DNA from 2 places in the Brucella sp. LJL56 genome. Region 2 is predicted to be linked to the other one. Evidence: predicted binding sites of a transcription regulator. Region 2 holds the regulator's gene; the other holds the start of a gene.

Region 1 (10,692 bases), 860 kb from region 2:
TGATCCTTTGGTTGGAAAATGAGTCGCACGAATATCTAACATATTGATATTTATTGATAAAAAACCTTTTGGAGCAATGCCTGCACCGCCTTGACTAGCGGGCGGCGTGTCAATATGTTGCGCGCAACTTGGAAATGGGATTGAAATCCTCGTATTTCTTGAAAAAAGGAGCTGCCAATGGCGCGCGGGACTGAACCCGGAAAGCCATCCGGTACCATCAAGAATGCGAAGAACGAACCCGCTTCCGGGGAGCTGGATCAGCGTTTGAACCGCCTGGAGGCCGAACTGGCCAAGAAGGGTGTGCTCAAGCAACCGGCTTCCGAAGAGGAGCGATCGGCGACTGCAAGCTCGGTCGCGCAGGCCATGAAGATTTCCAGCGAGTTTATCGCGGGGGTTCTGGTCGGTGCGCTGATTGGCTGGTTCATCGATCGTGTCGCCGGTACATCGCCCTGGGGATTGATCGTATTTCTCCTCCTGGGCTTCGGTGCCGGCGTCCTCAACGTGCTTCGTTCCGCTGGATATGTTGCTGAACAGGGTAACATTAAATCTAGCGCGGAAAAGAACGACAAGAAATAGGGCTTGACGGGCTTCACGGTAAAGTTCGTTCAAGTGTAAGTGAATAAGCGGGCCTTGCGCCCGAGACTGAAACGCCTTCGGGCAGACCAAATCGCCTTCGGGCAGGCCAAATTGCCTTCGGGCAGGGAAGACAGACGAGGTTAAGGTGGCGAACGATCCGATCCATCAGTTCCAGGTTTCCCGGTGGATTCCCATCGATGTAGGCGGCGTTGACCTGTCGTTCACGAATGTTTCGGCCTTCATGGTTGCAACCGTCGTGGTCGCTTCGGGCTTTCTCTACCTGACGTCTTCGGGCCGTGGCCTGATTCCGACCCGTCTTCAGTCGGTATCGGAAATGGCTTACGAGTTCGTGGCCACCAGCCTGAGAGATTCAGCAGGGTCGAAGGGCATGAAGTTCTTCCCCTTCGTCTTCTCGCTCTTCATGTTCGTGCTGGTTGCTAACTTCCTCGGTCTCTTTCCGTATTTCTATACGGTCACCAGCCAGATCATCGTGACCTTTGCGCTTGCCATCCTGGTCATCGGCACGGTCATCGTCTACGGTTTCTTCAAGCACGGTTTCGGCTTCCTCAAGCTCTTCGTGCCGAGCGGCGTTCCCGGCATCATCGTGCCGCTGGTTGTCGCCATCGAAATCATCTCGTTCCTGTCGCGCCCGATCAGCCTTTCGGTTCGTCTTTTCGCGAACATGCTCGCTGGTCACATCACGCTCAAGGTTTTTGCGGGCTTCGTCGTTTCGCTGGCCGCACTCGGGCCCATCGGCATCGGCGGTGCTGTTCTGCCGCTGATCATGACGGTCGCGATCACCGCACTCGAATTCCTCGTAGCCTTCCTGCAGGCCTACGTGTTTACCGTTCTCACCTGCATGTACATCAACGACGCAGTACATCCGGGACACTGAGTTCAAGCCGGCGGGCGACCGCCAGAACTGAAATCCGCGCTTATATTCAATCCAGAAGGAGCTTAACATGGAAGCGGAAGCAGCAAAGTACATCGGCGCCGGTCTCGCCTGTTTCGGTATGGCCGGTACGGCTCTCGGCCTCGGCAACATCTTCGGCCAATACCTCTCCGGCGCTCTGCGCAACCCGTCCGCTGCTGACAGCCAGTTCGGCCGTCTGGTGTTCGGTTTCGCCGTTACGGAAGCTCTGGGCATCTTCTCGCTGCTCATCGCGCTTCTGCTCCTCTTCGCCGTCTAATCAACGGTCGCAAGAAACGGGCTGGCCGCGAAGCAGCTTTGGGAACATCACCGCAAGGTCTTGTTCCATAAAGAAATGCAGACGCGGCTGGCCTTTGCATATGTCGTCTGAGTAAGGCATGATCCTTCTCCATCAGGATCAGATCGTGCTGGATTAAAGGGGAAATCTGGATGTTCGTGTCCACGGCGTTTGCCCAAACCGCCACAGAATCGCAACCAGCACCTGCTGCTGGTGAGCATGGCGCAGCCGATGCTGTGCACACCGAAACCGGGGTCGCTCACGATGCCGGACACGGCAGCGGCGTATTTCCGCCGTTTGATTCCACCCATTATGCATCGCAGGTTCTCTGGCTCGCGATCACCTTCGGGCTTTTCTATCTGTTCATGTCGCGCGTGGTTCTGCCGCGCATCGGCGGCGTGATCGAAACCCGTCGTGACCGCATTGCTCAGGATCTCGAGCAGGCAGCCCGCCTCAAGCAGGATGCCGACAACGCTATCGCTGCCTATGAACAGGAACTGACCCAGGCCCGCACCAAGGCTGCTTCGATCGCCGAAGCTGCGCGTGAAAAGGGCAAGGGCGAAGCCGATGCAGAACGCGCTTCCGCCGAAGCTGTGCTGGAAGGCAAGCTCAAGGAAGCCGAAGAACGCATCGCCGCGATCAAGGCCAAGGCCATGAACGACGTCGGCAACATTGCCGAGGAAACCACGGCAGAGATCGTCGAACAGCTTCTGGGCACCAAGGCCGACAAGGCTTCGGTATCAGCAGCCGTCAAGGCCGCTAACGCCTGAGGAGAGGACAATGGACGCTACATTCTGGGCACTGGTTGGCCTCATTATCTTTCTGGCAATCCTGGCCTATCTGAAGGTTCCGGCCATGGTCGGTCGGTCGCTCGACGAGCGTGCTGACCGCATCAAGAACGAACTGGAAGAAGCCCGCACGCTTCGCGAAGAGGCCCAGCAGTTGCTGGCCGAATACCACCGCAAGCGCAAGGAAGCCGAAAAGGAAGCAAGCGACATTGTTGCTTCCGCCGAACGTGAAGCCAAGGCACTTCTCGAAGATGCCAAGCGCGCGACGGAAGAATATGTTGCACGCCGCAACAAGCTGGCCGAACAGAAGATCGCAACGGCTGAAGTCGATGCCATCAACGCAGTTCGTGCTTCGGCAGTTGACCTCGCAGTCGCCGCAGCCGGCAAGATCGTTGCGGACAAGGTAGACACGAAGGTCGCAGGCAACCTGTTCAAGGATGCTCTTTCGCAGGTCAAGTCGAACCTGAACTAATCTCGACTCACAGAAGTTTTGACGAAAACGCCGCCCTTTCGAGGCGGCGTTTTTGTTTTTGGGCTTACAGCCACTGATTTCAATGCTGGTCCGATCAGAGGCTGGTTTCTAGTCCGCCCAGCTTGCGAAACAGCGGACGATATTCCTCTAAAGCAAGGTCTTCCAATGAACAGGCTTCCTGTGGCGTGAACCATCTGAGTTCCGTGTGCTCCCGGTCGCGAATGGTGGGGTGGCCGTCCCAAGCGGTGACGGTATAGAGGTGAAATGACGCCGCCGGATTCGCAACCTTGATAGAGGTAAGGAACGAAAACGAGCGAAGCGTTAATCCAAGTTCCTCGTTGACTTCCCTTTGAAGCGCGCTTTCAAAGGTCTCACCCGCTTCAACATGCCCACCCGGAAAACTCCAACGGTTTGGGTAAGCACGACGATCCGGGCTGCGGCGCCCAAGGAGAATGCCCTTGGGGCCGATGAAAACCGCATTGACAATATCCGGCATGATGGCCCTCCGACGGTGGCAAAGTGAGGTCAGTCCTTGAGGTCTGCCAGATGTGTAAGCGGCAGCTCTCCTTGTGATTTGACCGTCTGGATGGCGAAATTGCTCCGAATGTCGATCACGCCGGGAAGCCGCAACAGCGTGCCGGATAGAAAGCGTTCATAGGCTGCGAGATCAGCAACCACCACCTGCAACAGGAAATCGGATTCCCCCGATACAAGATGGCAGGAGAAGACCTCCGGCAGATTTTGCACGGAGGTGCGAAACGCCGTTGCAATTTCCTCGTGATGGCGCTCCACCCGGATGCCGACGAAAACAGTCAATCCAAGCCCGACCGCATTACGATCCAGTGCTGCGTGATAGCCTTGAATGACGCCTGCCTTCTCAAGCATCTTGACGCGCCGCAGGCACGGAGAGGGCGACAAGCTGATTTTCTCCGCTAGCTGGACATTGGAGAGCCGGGCATCTTCCTGAAGCGCCACAAGTATTTTGCGATCAATTACATCAAGCTTAAGTTTTGGCATGATCCGACATTTGACATTAAGATTCTGGCAGATTGTATCATAAATTCCTGACCCTACGCCACAAATCGCAAGGACATGCGCATCCAACACCGGATAGTTTCGGACATTCTGCTGCTTCGCGATCAGGCGTTCATTCGTCGGACGTTTCGGGTGGCGGTCAGGCTGGCACTCTCTTTATTCGCATTATCCTACGCAAAACCGCTTCGCACTTTTGCCGGAAATGCTCTGTTGGGCGATATCAATGAGTGAGATGTGGTTATATGCAGGCGCACTGGCTGCCGCATTTCTTGTTCCGGGACCTGATATGATCCTGTTGCTCCAGACCGGTGCGGCACAGGGCAGGGCCCATGCGCTTGCGGCTGCTGCCGGGCTCGCAATCGCGCGCGCGTGTCATGTGGCTCTTGCCGCTCTTGGTCTGGCAGCGCTTCTGCACGCCTTTCCCATGGCGTTCCATTTCGTCCGGATCGTAAGCGCCTGCTATCTGGTCTGGCTTGCTATTGGCATTCTGCGCCACCCCTTGCCGACAATGGATGCGGTTAGCGGCGTGCGCGAACGCCGTTCCTATCTGACTTCGGCGCGCAAGGGCCTCCTCACCAATCTGCTTAACCCGAAAGCGCTGCTTTTCTGTTCGGTCTTGCTGCCGCAGTTCGTCCATCCAGAGAATGGCAGCATTACGCTTCAGTTCGCGTTGCTGGGGACAGTCATGACGGTAGTAGGATTGTCGTTCGATGCGATTTACGCTTTTACGGGATCGTCGCTTGGCAACCTGTTCAAACGGTATCCCGCAATACAGACGATCCAGCGCTGGGGTTTTGCGGCGCTGCTTTTCGGCTTTGCCGCCAAACTGGCAACGGTTTGAAGTCTGGAGCGCATCCCAAAAAGTGTGAAACGCCTACGCAGGGAAATCAGTCCACTGGACTGATTTCTGTTCCTGCTTCGATCGATAAGATGCGCGTCAAACAGATCGTTAGAGCGCTGATCTGATTCAAAATCAGATCGAAATGCGCTCTAAGCGCTGTAGCGGCCTTTGATGGGCGCGAAGGTGTAGCGGTGGATGCCGGGAACGGGGCCATTCGTTTCGATGGCGGCGCGATGCTTCACGGTCGCGTATCCCGCATGAACCTCCAACCCGTAGGGTGGATGAGCAGCACCAGCTCGGATCATCATACGGTCGCGTGTTACCTTGGCGATTATGGAGGCTGCGGCAATAGAAATGGACCGCTGATCGCCTTTGACGAGAGCCGAGCCGGGGCAGAGAAGTCCCGGCGGAATATCGCGCCCGTCGATCAGTGCGTGGCATGGCTGCAAGATCAGACCGTCAGAAGCACGACGCATCGCTTCCAGTGCAGCCTTCCTGATATCGCTCCCATCAATGCTGCGTGCGCTGAGGCTTGCAACTGAAACGGTGACGGCTTTCGCCAGAATTATTTCGTAGAGCGCTTCGCGTTTTGCCGCCGTTAGCCGCTTGGAATCGTCCAGTCCGTCCGGAAGGTCATCGATGTCCAGGACGACTGCAGCGGCAACCACGGGACCGGCCAAGGGTCCGCGTCCGGCTTCATCGATGCCGACAATATGTTTCAGTCCACGCGAAAGCAGCCTTTTTTCTTCAGAAAAGTCAGGCGCTAGTGGGATATCAAAGAGGAGCGGAGAATCAGAAGCCGAGCGTTTCATTTGGCGGCGATGCTCGCATTGCTTCCGATTCTCCGCAAGGGCCCTGCTCGAGGACGGTGGCGTGAAAGCAGGTAGCCCTACCGTCTGATCAAAAGTCAGACGGAAACTTAATCAACCATTGCAATATATGGGCTGGCAGACGTGCCGCCGGTCATTGGTGGGCGGTTCTGAGTTATTCCCTTTATGCGGAAGTGTGCTCTAGAACAGAGAAAGCTGCTTGCCTCCCTTTTCGACCGGTTCGAACAGGTCGGTGCGCAACTGAAGTCGGCGTGCATTGAAGCCGAGCTTGCGCGCCGTAATCTCGAAACGACGCCCGATCTGCCATGCGTAGGGGCCTGTGCCGCGCATGCGCTTGCCCCATTCGGCATCATAATCCTTGCCGTCGCGCATGGAGCGCACAAGCGACATGACATGGCGATAGCGATCCGGATAATTGCGCAGCAGCCAATCCTTGAACAAGGGCGCGACTTCAAGCGGCAGGCGCAGCAGAACATAACCCGCCTCGCGCGCACCTTGCGCATAGGCGGCATCCAGAATGCGCTCGATCTCGTGATCATTGATACCCGGAATGACCGGGCCCATCATGACGGAAGCGGGAATGCCCGCATCGGCCAGCTTGCGAATGGCCTGAAGCCGTAGTGTCGGCGTCGAGGCGCGCGGTTCCATGGTGCGGGACAGATTGGCATCGAGCGTCGTGACCGACAGGGCGACCTTGGCCAGCCCCTTCTCCGCCATGCGGCTCAAAATATCGATGTCACGCACCACAAGGGCAGATTTCGTCACGATGCCGACCGGATGATTGGCAGCCTCCAGCACTTCGAGAATTTCGCGCATGATGCGCCATTTCTTCTCGACCGGCTGATAGGGGTCGGTATTGGTCCCGATGGCGATGGTTTTCGGCTGATAATTGGCCTTGGCCAGCTCGCGCTCCAGAAGGCGCGCGGCATCCGGCTTTGCAAACAGGCGGGATTCGAAATCGAGACCGGCTGAAAGTCCCATGTAACTATGGGTCGGTCGGGCAAAGCAATAGATGCAGCCATGCTCGCAACCGCGATAAGGATTGATCGAGCGATCGAAATTGATGTCGGGCGAGTCATTGCGGGTGATGATCGTCCGCGGCTTTTCGATCTGCACATCGGTCTTGAAGGGAGGCAGTTCCTCAAGCGTGGTCCAGCCGTCATCGAAGTCATGGCGCGTCGTTGGCTCGAAGCGCCCGGTCGGGTTGATGCCTGCGCCACGTCCGCGTCGCCGGGCATGATCGATGCGCAGGCCAGCCTCGCCGATCATCGCATTGGCGTGATCCGCGCGTCCGCTACCGAAGGCAGCCATGTCGGCCTGCTTGATGATATCTGCCTGCTGGATCACTTCCATCTTCGTCTCCCTGAATGGAAACATCGGGCGTTGTGCAATCACGACGAAAACAAACCGGAGAACAGCATCAAAACCGTTCTGTTGTGTGTGCCGTGCTGCCATGCGACTCTGTTCTGATGAATCTATTCCTATCGCAAGAATAAGAACAAATCAAGAACATATGCGTGACAGCTTTCCGTTCATGCGTTCTTGATATATGAAGCGCGCATGTTGTCCGTCGTCATCGAAACCCTGAATTCAGAACGAGCGCTGGCCCACACGCTTTCGGCATTGGTACCGGCTGTCGTGGAGGGTTTGCTGCGCCGTGTCACGGTTATCGACAGAGGATCGTCGGATGAAACCGCTCTCGTTGCGCTGGGCGCGGGCTGCTCCTTTTACGCCGAAATGGATATTGAGACAGCGTTGGATGAAATCCGCACGCCGTGGGTCCTACTTTTGAATCCCGGAGCTATACCGCAGGAGGGTTGGGAGGAAATTCTCCGCCGCCACATCGAGAATGATGGCGGTGCCGCGCGCTTTTCACTGCCGGAAGACGGCGGCTTTGGTGCCGTGCGTAAAATCTTCGGACACAAGGCGACACTGGATGCGGGGCTTCTGGTTCGGTTGGACATTCTCAGGCCGCTGCTGCTCGACGGCGTGGCATTTGACCAGCTTCCACAGCGCTTGCGGCCAACTCGTCTCAAACATCTCATTTTGCCGCCCGACGAAGACTGACCAAAACAAAAAGGCGAAGCTGGAAGCTTCGCCTTTTTCGTCAGACATGCCGACTGGATTAGTTCTGATAAGAGGAAGGCGAAGCATCGCCGAAGCGGTGAGCCGAACCATCCTGATAGACCGGAGCCTTGATCGAGGCAGGCGCCGTGTAGTCGAGCTTCTGGCTCTGCGTTGCAACCGGCGTACGGTCGTTTGCATAGAGATCGGCAGGTTCGCCGACATGTGGGTTTTCAGCGAAAGCAGCACCGGCGCTAAGGGCAACGGCAACGGCAGCAAGAGCAAACTTTTTCATTTTCGTAATCCTTCTGGAGCGTTTTGCAGCCAAATGGAAACATTTGGCGTCGCATAAACGCAGTGAACAAATCGCCCCTTCGGATGGCATAGAAGCCTTTCCGGGGCTCCCGGGTGGCACCATGCCATCCATCGGGGAGATAACTGGGGGAAGCTGGATGATCGGGAGGAATATCCAGCTTGGGAATTCATCGGGCGTCATCGGCTGGGAGGCTTTTGACGACGCCCTGTACTCATTCAATGCTTAGTTCTGGCAATGCTTAGTTCTGGTAGCTCGAAGGCGATGCGTCACCGAAGCGATGAGCCGAACCGTCCTGGAATGACGACTGGCCGATCGAAGCGGGAGCGGTGTAGTCGACCTTCTGGGAAGCAACCGGGGTGCGGTCGTTTGCATAAAGATCGGCGGGTTCGCCAACGCGTGGGTTTTCAGCAAAGGCAGCACCGGCGCTAAGAGCGAGGGCAGCGGCAGCAAGAACAATCTTTTTCATTTTCCTATCTCCTTGGAAAGTGGAGCGGCGTTTTGTTCGTCGTTCCGATGCTGCTGAAATGGGTGACAGTGGGTAAAAGTTCCAGTCACGAAAATGTTTTCTTAATCACACATTCGTGCGGCCAATTTTGGAGAGTTTCGATAATTTATAAGAAATAACTAAATATAATCAATAATTTGTGTTATATATCAGCCTTCACGAAACAGTTGTAAAAGACCTTTTGTTCAAAAAGCGCGAACAGTCTGTCCCAATATATTGTCCAATGTGAGTGAACAATAGGGCGATTTGCGGGCTTTCGGATGGGAAGCCGTTAAGGAATTATTTTCGGGAAGGGGCGCTTTGGGTCGCGATTATGAACCAGTCCGGTCTTTCGGCGGAAAGACGCGCCGCTGCCCGCTCTGTAGCGGCCATGTCTTCGAAGATCGCATAACAGGTTGCGCCTGAGCCCGACATCTGTGCGTAAAGCGAACCGCATGCACGAAGCAGATCGAGTTTATCGCCGATCTGGGGAACGAGTTTCAGCGCGGGAGGCAGAAGGTCGTTGCGTGTTGTCTGCAGATAAGCACATAGGTGGCCTATATCTGCGTGGGAAGTAAGTCTCAAGGCCGGATGATCGCGTTTTTCGAGCGCGCGAAAAACATCCGGTGTCGCCATAGCTGTTCCGTCATTGACGAGCAGCATGGGCAAGGCCGGAAATCCGGTAACGGGGATCAGGTCTTCACCGATGCCGCGCGCTACAAGCGGCGTGCCCTTCGATGCGCCGTGCAGACACATTGGCAGGTCAGCGCCAAGGCCAAGACCCATCATGGCGAGTTGCTCGAAACCGAGATCAAGTCGCCACAAAGCATCAAGCGCCAGCAGCGTTGCGGCGGCATCGCTCGATCCACCGCCTATGCCGGATGCGATGGGAAGGTTCTTTTCCAGATGGATGGCGACGGGCGGTAGAGCCCTTTGCACATGATCGCGCAATGCGTTGCGCGCCTTGAGAACCAGATTGCTGCCATCGAGCGGGATACCGGCTGCGAAAGGGCCGTCGACCGTGAAGCTGTCCTTATCGGCAAGTTCTATACGAATGACGTCGCCATAGCGCGCAAAGACCACCAACATGTCGAGCAGATGGTAGCCATCGTCGCGACGCCCCGTCACATGCAGCGCGAGATTGATCTTGGCTGGAGCCAGACGCGTCACCGCACTTGCAAACCCGGTATTCACGGGTATTTCGGTTTTGGGGAAAATGGTCATTTCTGGTTACGGACTGGGACTTGAGCATTTCCAGCAAAAGTGCGAAGCGGTTTTGCGTAGGATAATGCGGTGAAACAAATAGTTAGAGCGGTTACGACAATTCTGTAAAATCGACACCGCTTGAGAGAAAACATGGCGTTCGTGCTGCGGCGAGCGACCGCGCCGCTTCGTCGGCAACCTCTCTTGAAAGAAAGGTCAGTCCTTCTTGACGTAGTATTCGCCGGTTTTCGGATCCTGTACGAGTGTACCGTGAGCCCGGTTCTGAGTTTCCTTTTCCGCCTGACGCACGCGCTGGGACACGCGCGCGGCTTCACGCTTGAACGAGCGGTAGCCGTACCAGGCGGCGGCGATGATCAGCAGCAGAAAAATGAGCTGGGGCATGGCCTCAAGTCCTTAAGGGTTGCATCTCGGTTTGCCGGATCGCAAAGGCCGAAATGCCGGATGTTCATGAAGGGGCGGGAAGCGGTCCGCCCCACTTTCTGATAGCATATCACGGTGAAACGAAGGAATTCAAAGCATTGGTTCGAAAATCGCCGCTGATTTTCGTTGGCATTGTCTTTTCAGAGACCATAACGGCCCCAAAGCGCCTTCTCTTCGGCTACCGAAAGCAGCCCGTCGCCGAGATGTGCGGCAATGGAAGCCGGTTCAAGATTGCCCACTGCCATATTCATGGCCATATCGACACCGGGCATCTTGCGTCCCAGAAGGCCGCGCTTTTGTTCGACCAGCTTGAGCTTGACCTTGTCGCCATAGGTCTTGCGCAGGACGCTGCGCATGTCGCCAAGCCCGTCAATCAAGCCAAGCTGTTGCGCCTTGATGCCGGTCCAGAACAATCCTGTAAACAGGTCTTTATC
Region 2 (10,692 bases):
TGCAGTCTCCCAGCCCTGCGCAAGGACTTTCTGTTCGATACATACCAAGTGCATGAAGCGCGTAGCTGGGGTGCGGACTGCATTCTGATCATTCTTGCTAGCGTCGATGACGATCTGGCAAAGGCGTTGGAAGAAACCGCGTTCGATCTTGGCATGGATGCACTCATCGAAGTTCACGACGAAACCGAGATGGAACGCGCACTGAAGCTTTCGTCGCGTCTGCTCGGCGTCAACAATCGCAATTTGCGTACGTTTGAGGTTGATCTCGCCGTGTCGGAACGCCTGTCGAGAATGGCACCTTCCGATCGTGTTCTGGTTGGTGAAAGCGGCATATTCACACACGAAGATTGCCTGCGTTTGGAAAAATCCGGAATCGGGACCTTCCTCATCGGCGAGAGCCTGATGCGCCGGGAAGATGTCGCGGCGGCCACCCGTGAACTCCTGACCGACAAGGCCTGACCAATGACGTCCAAGCTCACCCATATCGACCAGACCGGTGCTGCCAATATGGTGGATGTTGGGGCCAAGGATGAAACTGAACGCCAAGCCACAGCCGAAGGATCGGTCAGAATGAAGCCGGAAACGCTGGCGATCATTCTGGAAGGCAATGCCGCGAAGGGTGACGTCATTGGCGCTGCGCGTCTAGCAGGCATCATGGCGGCAAAAAAGACCGCCGACCTGATTCCCCTCTGCCATCCGCTTATGCTGACCAAAGTCGCTGTCGAAATCGAACCGGATCAGGCACTACCCGGTTTGCGCGTTCGCGCACTCGCCAAGCTCAAAGGACGCACTGGCGTGGAAATGGAAGCCCTCGCTGCCGTTTCCGTAACGTGTCTTACCATCTATGACATGGCCAAAGCCGTCGACAAACATATGGAGATCGGCGGCATCCGCGTTACCGAAAAAAGCGGCGGCAAATCAGGTGACTGGACGGCATAATCGCTGAACCTTGTTCTGGATCAATTCTTCCAGACAGGCTTTATGCTCTAAACGGGTCCACAATTCAGTTCGAGAGGAAACACCATGTCCCTTCTCCCGGTCGATGAAGCACTGGCCCGCATCCTGAAATCTGCGGAACCGCACGGCAAAGAGCAAGTCACCTTGTCCGATGCGGGCGGGCGCGTGGTTGCAACACCTGTGCTGGCGCATTTTCTCCAGCCGCCTTTCGACGGGTCGGCAATGGATGGTTACGCCCTGATCGCACCGGACAACATCTCTTATCCAGTCGTTTTCGACATCATCGGTGAATCGGCGGCGGGCAATCGCTTCGAGGGCAAATTGGGGATCGGACAGGCGGTTCGCATTTTCACCGGCGCGCCATTGCCCAAAGGCACAGACACAATTGTCATTCAGGAACATACCGAGCGTTCGGGTAACCGGCTCACTGTTCACGAAGGAATAGAGCCGGGACGGCATATACGCCGCGCGGGGCTCGACTTTTCGCCTGGTAATATCGTCATTTCGAGCGGACGTGAGCTGGATGCCGCTGCCCTGTCGCTCGCCGCTGCAAGCGGACACGCGAAAATCGACGTATTCCAAAAACCCAAGGTGGCAATCGTCGCGACCGGTGATGAGCTTGTCGCGCCGGGTGAAACACCCGGAAAAGACCAGATTGTTGCGTCAAACAGCGTCGGAATCGCTGAAATCATAAGGCGAGCGGGCGGCAGCCCTGAAGATAAGGGGATTATTCCGGACGATCCTGCCAAGATCGAACAGGCTATAGCAGACAGCCTGCAAAGTGGCATCGACATTCTGGTGACGATTGGCGGCGCGTCCGTCGGTGATCGGGATTTTGTGCATGGCGCGCTTCAGAAATTGGGCGTCAATCTCGATTTTTGGAAGATAGCCATGAGGCCGGGCAAACCCCTGATGTACGGACGCATCAGTGTGAACAGCAAAATTGTGCATGTTATAGGCTTGCCAGGCAATCCCGTTTCGAGCCTCGTCTGTAGCCTTGTCTTTCTCCGTCCGCTTGTCGCCAAGCTTGCCGGAACCAGCCTCGATGCCGATATCCGGCCCGCAAAGCTGGACGCGACCCTACCTGCGAATGACCACCGCCGCGATTATATCCGAGCTACAATCGAATCAACCCCGGATGGAACTCTGATAGCAAAGCCATTTCCAATCCAGGATTCGTCTATGCTTTCGGCTCTCGTCGGCTCGAAAGCACTTCTCATCAGGGATGAGAACGCCCCAGAGGCTGCGGTCGGCGACGATTGCCGTGTCCTCATGCTATAGATTTGACACAACTTTCGACCTCGATAATGCATGAAGAACAACATATAATCTATTGTAAATTATATATTATTTAAACTTCACATTGCCCTGACTTGCAAATAAAGCTCTGCAAGCATGGCATTCCGTTCGCTCTCGGCTCAAGCGTTAATGATTTTAAAACCATTGCAGAACAAGACTGGAACATATAGTGTTCGTTCTGGTTTTGTTTTTCTCGATTCTTGGCCGGGAGGGTGTCGCGCATGTTAACCCGTAAACAGCACGAGCTTCTGCTGTTCATTCATGAACGTCTAAAAGAAACGGGCATTCCCCCGTCTTTCGATGAAATGAAGGAAGCGCTCGATCTGGCTTCAAAATCGGGTATCCATCGTCTGATCACCGCTCTGGAGGAACGTGGCTTCATTCGTCGTTTGCCGAACCGAGCACGTGCGCTTGAGGTCCTGCGCCTGCCGGATTCTATTGCTCCAGGGCTCAATGCACAAAAGAAGTTCGCTCCTAGCGTTATCGAAGGTAGCCTTGGCAAAGCGCCGCCGCCTCCACCGTTGCGCCCTGCCCCTGTGGCCACGAATGACGACACGTCTGCAACTGTTTCCGTGCCGGTCATGGGGCGAATTGCTGCTGGTGTGCCGATTTCAGCCATCCAGAATCAGACCCATTCCCTCAACCTTCCGCCAGAAATGATTGGTGCGGGTGAGCATTACGCTCTCGAGGTCAGAGGCGATTCAATGATCGATGCCGGAATTTTCGATGGAGACACAGTCATCATCAAGCGTGGCGAATCCGCAAATCCTGGTGAAATCGTCGTCGCTCTCGTCGATGACGAAGAAGCCACATTGAAGCGCTTTCGTCGTAAGGGTGCATCCATCGCGCTCGAAGCAGCCAACCCTGCCTATGAGACACGAATCTTCGGCCCTGACCGAGTACGGGTTCAAGGTAAGCTTGTTGGCCTGATCCGCCGCTATTAAGATGTTTCCGGCAAAAAGAGAAACGGCTTTGCGCTGGAAAATGCGTAAAGCAAAGAGATAGAGCGTATCCAAAGTTCCCTTTTAGCCGGGAGCCTTCCAGGATTATTCGCAGCGATTTGCATCATCATTGGCGTCTGATGAACAGCTCGCTGCATTTTGGGCAGAGCGGGATTTTGGTTTGTACTCGCGTTCCGCTAAACCGCGTGCCGGACGTGAATGGATGCGATGCAAATGCCAGGGACGGCTCGGTGTATCGACAGCAAATGTTATCCGGCTGTCCTGTTGCAGCTCAGATGTTGGCGATGCCGCCTCAGCTTTCGTTGTTTTGGGTGAAATTAAGGATAAGGCCTGAGGAGTTCGGTTTTGTTCTGCTGCTTTTCCGAGTCTTATCTCCACAGATCCCTTTAGCGCCAGATCGCGTTTACTGATGCTCAGAGTTGTTGAGCGCCCGCACGAAGATTCCTTGCCAGGAACAGCGAGAATGACCACATCGCCAATGTTGCAGGCGATCTCTTGCATCGCGATATCTGCTGTGTAGGCCAGTGTGTGGCCATCGCGCAAGTTGATCGTGCACAATCCATCTTCACATTCGAACCCATCCGAATCCGTTCGTTTTCTGTTTTTGCCCGATGGCGGTGCAATGAATTCTTCGACCAGATATGCTGTTTTCCAATTATCGACTGTAAATTGCGACGGACGGCTCCGATTGACTGCAAATCTCCCATCAGCCAGTCGGACTCCAACCAGTTTGGCATCTTCTGATACCACGATGTCGGGAAAAGGTTCCCTGACGAAAGCAGCGAACCCAAGAACGATGAAGGGCAGCGCCAACACCTTCAGTCTAGTCGACAAAACAACAGCCAGAACAAGCGCAATGGTCCAGAAAACGAGAGTGAGTGCAGGCATGGCGCCGGGATTGCCATCGGGGGACCACGCCGCAACAAAAGAGGCAATGTGTCTGACAGCGAAGATACCCCAGCCCACGATCTGCAAAGGCACCCAGTCCAGTTGCAATGGCATCAACACAAGGCCGAAGACAGCAAACGGCATTACGAGAAGAGCTATTACGGGCTCAGCGAGGACATTTCCTACCAAACCGAACGGCGCTGTGTTGTTGAAATGATAAGCTGCAAAAATCCCGCTCGCCAGTCCGGCAATGAGCGAGGTACCAGCCGCAGCCGTGATAGGCTTCAGGACTTTTCCAGCGAAACCATAGGTGGTCTTCCCACGCTTTCCCGCTCCAACCTGCCCGATCACGTTGCGCTGGCTCCACCAGGCAAAACCTGCAATCAACGCGGCCGTAGCCGAAAAAGACATTTGAAAACTCGGCCCCAATATTTCATGCGGCGAGATTGCAATCATAGCTATGGCCGCAATCGCCAGATTACGCATACTGATCGCAGCACGGTCCACCAGCAATGCACCAAGCATAACCGCGATCATTACATAGCTTCGTTGTGCGGCCACATCCGCACCCGACATCGCAAGATAGAAAGTACAGCTTAGCAGGGAGAGAAATGCCGCATACTTCTTCACGGGATGCCGCACGCTAAAGGCCGGAAAAAGAGCGAAAAGAGAGCGCAACGTCAGCATGACGACTCCGGCTGCAAGCGCCATATGCAAGCCGGAGATCGACAGAATATGCGCAAGCCCCGCTTTGCGCAGATCTTCATTCGTCTGCTCACTAATCCCGGCCCGCGTGCCTGCTACGAGTGCCGAGGCGACACTGCCATCCTCCCCACCTATCACTTCCTCGATTCGTTCAGACACCCGAACACGCAACATGGCAATCCACTGGGAAATTTCCGCAGTCAGTTCATCTGGCGGAGAAACCGTCGCCACTTTGGGTGTTCCGAGAAAGAAACCATTGGCGCCAATCCCATTGAAATAAGCGTGAAACGAGAAATCATAGTTGCCGGGGCGAACCGGGCCTGAAGGGGTTCGCAATCGGACAAAACCCGTCAGTCCGCCGCCGATCACCGTCGATGCAGGAATGTCCCTTGCATTGACGCGGATGCGCTTGGGCGGAAAACGGAGTTTGGGGCGTTCGGTCTGGAGCACATCAAGCGTTATCCGCCAGCTTTCGTTATCCTGATACTCCAGCGCAATAACCCGTCCCGTCACACGTGTCGCTACATCGGAGCCCAGCATCGGCGTTGCACGACGCTCCGTCTCCCATTTGCCGACCACAAGACCGGCTATCAAAGCGATGGCCAACGTTGTGCCTTGCGTAGCGACATGGTGCCTTCGCGTTGCAATTCGCAAACCGACGGCGATCGCAAGCATGGATAGAAGTGGTGTCCACGCAGGTTCGAATGAGAGCGTAAAATAGATGATTGCGCCAACACCGGCGAAAACTGGCAATAAGAGAAAAAATACGCCTCGCCCGGCTTCAGTTTCAATTGCTGCCCTGACCTGATCAGTTGCAACGAAGAGAATGGAGAGTAGACGCTCACGCCGGCTGAGCACAGGCGGCTTGACCAATTCCGGATTTGCCGGAGGTTCTGTTTCATTCTGGGGCCAAGCCTCTGGCAACAAAGCACGCAACAGACCATCGGGCATGCTTCTGACAAGCGCCCGCTCGTTAGCATTGCTCGCTTCCCTGATGCCTGTCATGCCCCCGCCTGACCGCAAAAGTTAGCCCAAACCGCCGAAATACCCCGAAAGAACGACGGCACATCAGCACGAAAGGGATGTGAAACCCTTGCGCACATTGCTGCCTATGCTACATGAACCGCAGCCGAAATCGAGTGGGTTCGCATCACGAACCCCGATTGCCTGCCGGAGTTTCTCCCGCAGGCGTTAGAATTCAAGTTTGCGCCAGTGTCTCGGCATTCGCCGCTACTCTCAAAAGGCGCATGACATAGTGGAGCTATCATGTCGAAACCGGTCGTTACCCGTTTTGCCCCCTCGCCCACGGGGTATTTGCACATCGGTGGTGCGCGCACTGCCTTGTTCAACTGGCTCTACGCCAAGCACAATGGCGGCAAGATGTTGCTGCGCATCGAAGACACCGACCGGGAACGTTCCACAGACGCCGCGACCGCTGCCATTCTCGATGGGCTGACCTGGTTAGGTCTGGATTGGGACGGCGACGCCATCTCACAGTTTGAACGCGCACCTCGCCATCGTGAAGTAGCGGAAGAACTCGTCGCTCTTGGGAAGGCATATTATTGCTATACAACGCCAGAAGAACTGGAAGAAATGCGCGAGAAAGCACGGGCGGAAGGCCGCCCGCCGCGCTATGATGGTCGCTGGCGTGATCGCGATCCGTCTGAAGCGCCTGCAGGCGTGAAGCCCGTCGTCCGGATCAAAGCTCCGCAGGAAGGCGAAACCCTCGTTCGGGATGCTGTGCAGGGCGACGTGCGTTTCCCGAACAAGGATCTCGATGATTTCATTATTCTGCGTTCCGACGGTACGCCGACTTATATGCATGCGGTTGTGGTCGACGATCACGATATGGGTGTGACGCACATCATTCGCGGCGACGATCATCTTACCAACGCCGCGCGACAGACCGTAATCTATGATGCGATGGGGTGGGACGTACCGCAAATGTCGCATATCCCCCTCATTCATGGTGCCGATGGCGCAAAACTCTCCAAGCGTCATGGCGCCCTGGGTGTCGATGCTTACCGTGCAATGGGCTATTTGCCCGCAGCCCTGCGCAACTATCTCGTGCGCCTCGGTTGGAGTCACGGTGATGACGAAGTCATGTCGACCGAGCAAATGATCGAGTGGTTCGACGTCAAAGATATCAATAAGGGCGCAGCCCGCTTCGACTTTCAAAAGCTTGAGGCAATTAACGGCCTCTATATGCGTGCCAGCGATGATAAAGCGCTTTACGACGCGCTCGTCACCGTTCTGCCGGAAATCGAAGGTGGTAAGGAAATTGCAGACGCTCTGGACGACAAGCGAAGCGCACAATTGCTTGCGGCCATGCCTGGCTTGAAGGATCGTGCCAAAACTCTGGTGGAACTGGCCGACGGATCGAAGTTTATCTTTGCAGCCCGTCCGCTCGACCTTGATGAGAAGGCAGCTTCGCTCCTGAACGAGGAAGGCCGCTCCGTCCTTAAATCCGTGCTCCCGGATTTGGAAGAAGCTGGAGAGTGGACCGCTGAATCGCTTGATGCCGTCGTACGGACTCACGCAGAGAAAACCGGGCTGAAACTGGGCAAGATTGCACAGCCCCTACGTGCAGCATTGACTGGTCGCGCCACCTCTCCGGGCGTGTTCGACGTGCTTTTCGTCCTTGGACGCGAAGAGTCACTTGGACGTATTCGCGATCAAATCGGTTAAGGTGGGAACATTCACGCTGACGTGACAAAACCGGCGTAAATAGTTCAAATTACGCATTGCATCACGAACCGTTTGGGATAGTTTGACGGGCAAAATCGTTAGGATAATGCGTGAAACGCTGATGGTCCCCGCAGGCCGGGGACTATGCCAAAAGATAAAAGACAAATTATAACGACGATTACAATTCTGCCGTCGTGCGGGCGGCAAAGTGGACATGAAAGGAAACACGATGTCAGATAGGACAGCCAGCTTTACACTAGAAGGCAAAACATTCGACCTGCCTGTGCGACAAGGCACTGTCGGACCAGACGTCGTTGATATCGGTCCACTCTACAAGAATTCCCAGATGTTCACCTACGATCCGGGCTTCACATCCACTGCATCGTGCGAATCCAAGATCACTTACATTGATGGCGATGAAGGCACGCTGCTCTATCGCGGCTACCCGATCGATCAGCTCGCCGAACACGGTGATTTTCTGGAAACCTGCTATCTGCTTCTCTACGGCGAATTGCCGACGGCAACCCAGAAGTCTGACTTCGACTATCGTGTGACGCGCCACACGATGATCCACGAGCAGATGACGAAGTTCTTTACGGGCTTCCGTCGCGATGCCCATCCGATGGCTGTGATGGTCGGTTGCGTTGGTGCAATGTCAGCCTTCTATCATGACTCGACCGACATCACCGATCCGCATCAGCGTATGGTCGCTTCGATCCGTCTGATCGCCAAGGTTCCGACGCTCGCCGCTATGGCCTACAAGTACCATATCGGCCAGCCGTTCATGTATCCGCAGAACGATCTCGATTTCGCATCGAACTTCCTGCACATGTGCTTTGCCGTTCCGTGCGAAGATTACAAGGTCAATCCGGTTCTGGCACGCGCGATGGACCGTATCTTCATCCTTCATGCAGATCACGAGCAGAACGCCTCGACCTCAACCGTGCGTCTCGCCGGTTCTTCTGGCGCCAATCCATTTGCATGTATCGCTGCCGGCGTTGCCTGCCTCTGGGGTCCGGCCCATGGTGGCGCAAATGAAGCTGCACTCAACATGCTGGCTGAAATCGGTTCCGTTGACCGTATTCCAGAATTCATCGCCCGTGCAAAAGACAAGAATGATCCGTTCCGTCTGATGGGTTTTGGTCACCGCGTCTACAAAAACTATGATCCACGCGCCAAGATCATGCAGAAGACCTGCCATGAAGTTCTGGGCGAACTCGGTATCAAGGACGATCCATTGCTCGACGTTGCGATGGAACTCGAAAAGATCGCCCTGACGGACGAATACTTCATTGAGAAGAAGCTTTATCCGAATATCGACTTCTACTCCGGCATCACGCTGAAGGCTCTCGGCTTCCCGACCGAAATGTTCACGGTTCTCTTTGCTCTCGCCCGCACCGTCGGCTGGGTCGCACAGTGGAAGGAAATGATCGAAGATCCGCAGCAGAAGATCGGCCGTCCGCGCCAGCTCTATACCGGCGCTCCCGAACGCGATTACGTGCCGCTCGCAAAGCGCAAATAAGTATCCGACCTACAAGAAAACCCCGGTTACCTTTGGTAGCCGGGGTTTTTCATGTCTTGTCTGAATCTGAACATCAGCTCCTGGAATTGTTTGCCAGTTCCAGAATGACCTGCGCTCCGATCTCACCAGACGGGCGCTCGGTTGACATGATCGAAGCGACCCTATCAAAACCGTCCAGTTGCGCTTGACGTGCCGACCCAGGACGCATCAGCCGCTCAAGGTTGCGGGCGAGCATTCCCGGACGAACAAACTCGTTAAAATATTCGGGAACGACTGGCTCGTCGGCAATGATATTCGGCAAGGCTGCGCTCCAGATCGTGATCTTAGGCATCAGAAATTTACGTGCGAACCAGTCCGCCTTATAGGAAAGCACACTAGGAATGCGCGAGAGGGCCAGCTCCAGCGAGACAGTTCCCGAAGCCGCGAGCGCCGCATCGGCGCGGGAAAACGCCTTCCACTTTTCTTCGTCACCCAGCACAATGAGCGGCTTGATAGCCCAGTTCTTAGAAAGATCCCGCACCATTTCCTCAATACGGGGCAGTGTTGGCAGAACAACGTCGAGTTTCTCGACACGTGCCGCAAGTTCGCCAACAGCCTGTCCGAACGGCTCCATGAGCATCTGGATTTCAGTCCGACGCGAGCCTGGCAAAACAAGCAACGTTTTCCGGGTTCCAACAGTCCGTTGTGCTTCCAGAGCTTTCTGCGCAGCCCGCGTATGCAATATCGGTTCATAGCTGGAAAGGCGGTGCCCGACATAAGTGGCACTCGGTCCGCTCAAGCGTTGCATAACCTCGACTTCAAACGGAAGAATAGTCAACACATGATCGAAATAGGCCTTCATCGCCCGGGCACGCTGCGGACGCCAGGCCCAAACACTCGGCGCTATATACTTCACAATAGGAATTGACGGATTCGCGGCTCTGATCTTTCTGGCAACACGATGTGTAAACTCGGGACTGTCGATCAGGAGTACGCAATCCGGCTTCTCTGCAACAATGCGCCGCGCCGTCTGCCCGATACGCAACATCAGCCCCGGCAAATTTTTAAGAATTGCGCCCAGTCCCATAAGTGCAATCTCGTGTGGATCAAAAAAGGATTTCATTCCACGAGCTGCGAGGTGATCACCTCCGACCCCTACAATATCGACCAGACGGTCCGTTTGGGTCCGCAACGCATCAATCAGATCCGCGCCAAGAAGGTCACCGGATTCTTCACCGGCCACGATTGCTATTTTCAATGGCCGGCTGGTCGTGCTCACTTCTTGATATCCTTTCTCTCGCGACTGACCGTTTCGATAAAAAGGCCTTTGTCGTTTGCTGCAGCGATGGTCTCGCCGAAGCCTAGAATGAATGTTCTACCCGCCTCAACCGCTATTCCTGACAAACCCGCCTGCACGGCTTTATCTATTGTCGAGATTCCAATGGTCGGAAGATCCGCCCTCTCGTCCTGTTGCGGTTTCGCCATCTTGACGAGAACGCCGCCCCGCCGAGGGATACGACCGGCTACACGCAACTCGCGTACACGCTCTATCATCTGATCGGTGCCTTCCGCCCCTTCGAGAGCAACGACACGACCACCAATTGCAATCGCACCCTGCCCGACATCAAGATCACCCAGACGAAGCGCAGATTCCATCGCAAGTTCAAGATTATGACGTTCTCGGGCGTCTGG

The links. The regulator LexA, encoded in region 2, represses DNA repair genes until DNA is damaged. The targets are predictions, from matches to a motif close to TGTTCNNNNTGTGTTCNG.
Positions count from the first base shown of each region.
Region 1: a site for LexA is predicted at 7,245-7,262, ahead of ACYSN1_RS04715 (glycosyl transferase). Genes of this name have one in related genera too.

Region 1 is NZ_JBTXLQ010000001.1:954,134-964,825, reverse strand. It holds gene ACYSN1_RS04765 (AtpZ/AtpI family protein) at 178-576, shown strand; gene ACYSN1_RS04760 (F0F1 ATP synthase subunit A) at 722-1,471, shown strand; gene ACYSN1_RS04755 (F0F1 ATP synthase subunit C) at 1,539-1,766, shown strand; gene ACYSN1_RS04750 (F0F1 ATP synthase subunit B) at 1,937-2,554, shown strand; gene ACYSN1_RS04745 (F0F1 ATP synthase subunit B) at 2,565-3,044, shown strand; gene ACYSN1_RS04740 (NUDIX domain-containing protein) at 3,139-3,540, opposite strand; gene ACYSN1_RS04735 (Lrp/AsnC family transcriptional regulator) at 3,570-4,061, opposite strand; gene ACYSN1_RS04730 (LysE family translocator) at 4,303-4,920, shown strand; gene ACYSN1_RS04725 (ribonuclease HII) at 5,070-5,732, opposite strand; gene ACYSN1_RS04720 (PA0069 family radical SAM protein) at 5,931-7,103, opposite strand; gene ACYSN1_RS04715 (glycosyl transferase) at 7,311-7,817, shown strand; gene ACYSN1_RS04710 (hypothetical protein) at 7,876-8,109, opposite strand; gene ACYSN1_RS04705 (hypothetical protein) at 8,369-8,596, opposite strand; gene ACYSN1_RS04700 (4-(cytidine 5'-diphospho)-2-C-methyl-D-erythritol kinase) at 8,915-9,838, opposite strand; gene ACYSN1_RS04695 (hypothetical protein) at 10,034-10,219, opposite strand; gene ACYSN1_RS04690 (S49 family peptidase) at 10,399-10,692, opposite strand, start outside.
Region 2 is NZ_JBTXLQ010000001.1:90,758-101,449, reverse strand. It holds gene trpC (indole-3-glycerol phosphate synthase TrpC) at 1-459, shown strand, start outside; gene moaC (cyclic pyranopterin monophosphate synthase MoaC) at 463-939, shown strand; gene ACYSN1_RS00535 (molybdopterin molybdotransferase MoeA) at 1,024-2,238, shown strand; gene lexA (transcriptional repressor LexA) at 2,478-3,200, shown strand; gene ACYSN1_RS00525 (ComEC/Rec2 family competence protein) at 3,303-5,816, opposite strand; gene gltX (glutamate--tRNA ligase) at 6,078-7,499, shown strand; gene gltA (citrate synthase) at 7,729-9,021, shown strand; gene lpxB (lipid-A-disaccharide synthase) at 9,095-10,279, opposite strand; gene ACYSN1_RS00505 (LpxI family protein) at 10,276-10,692, opposite strand, start outside.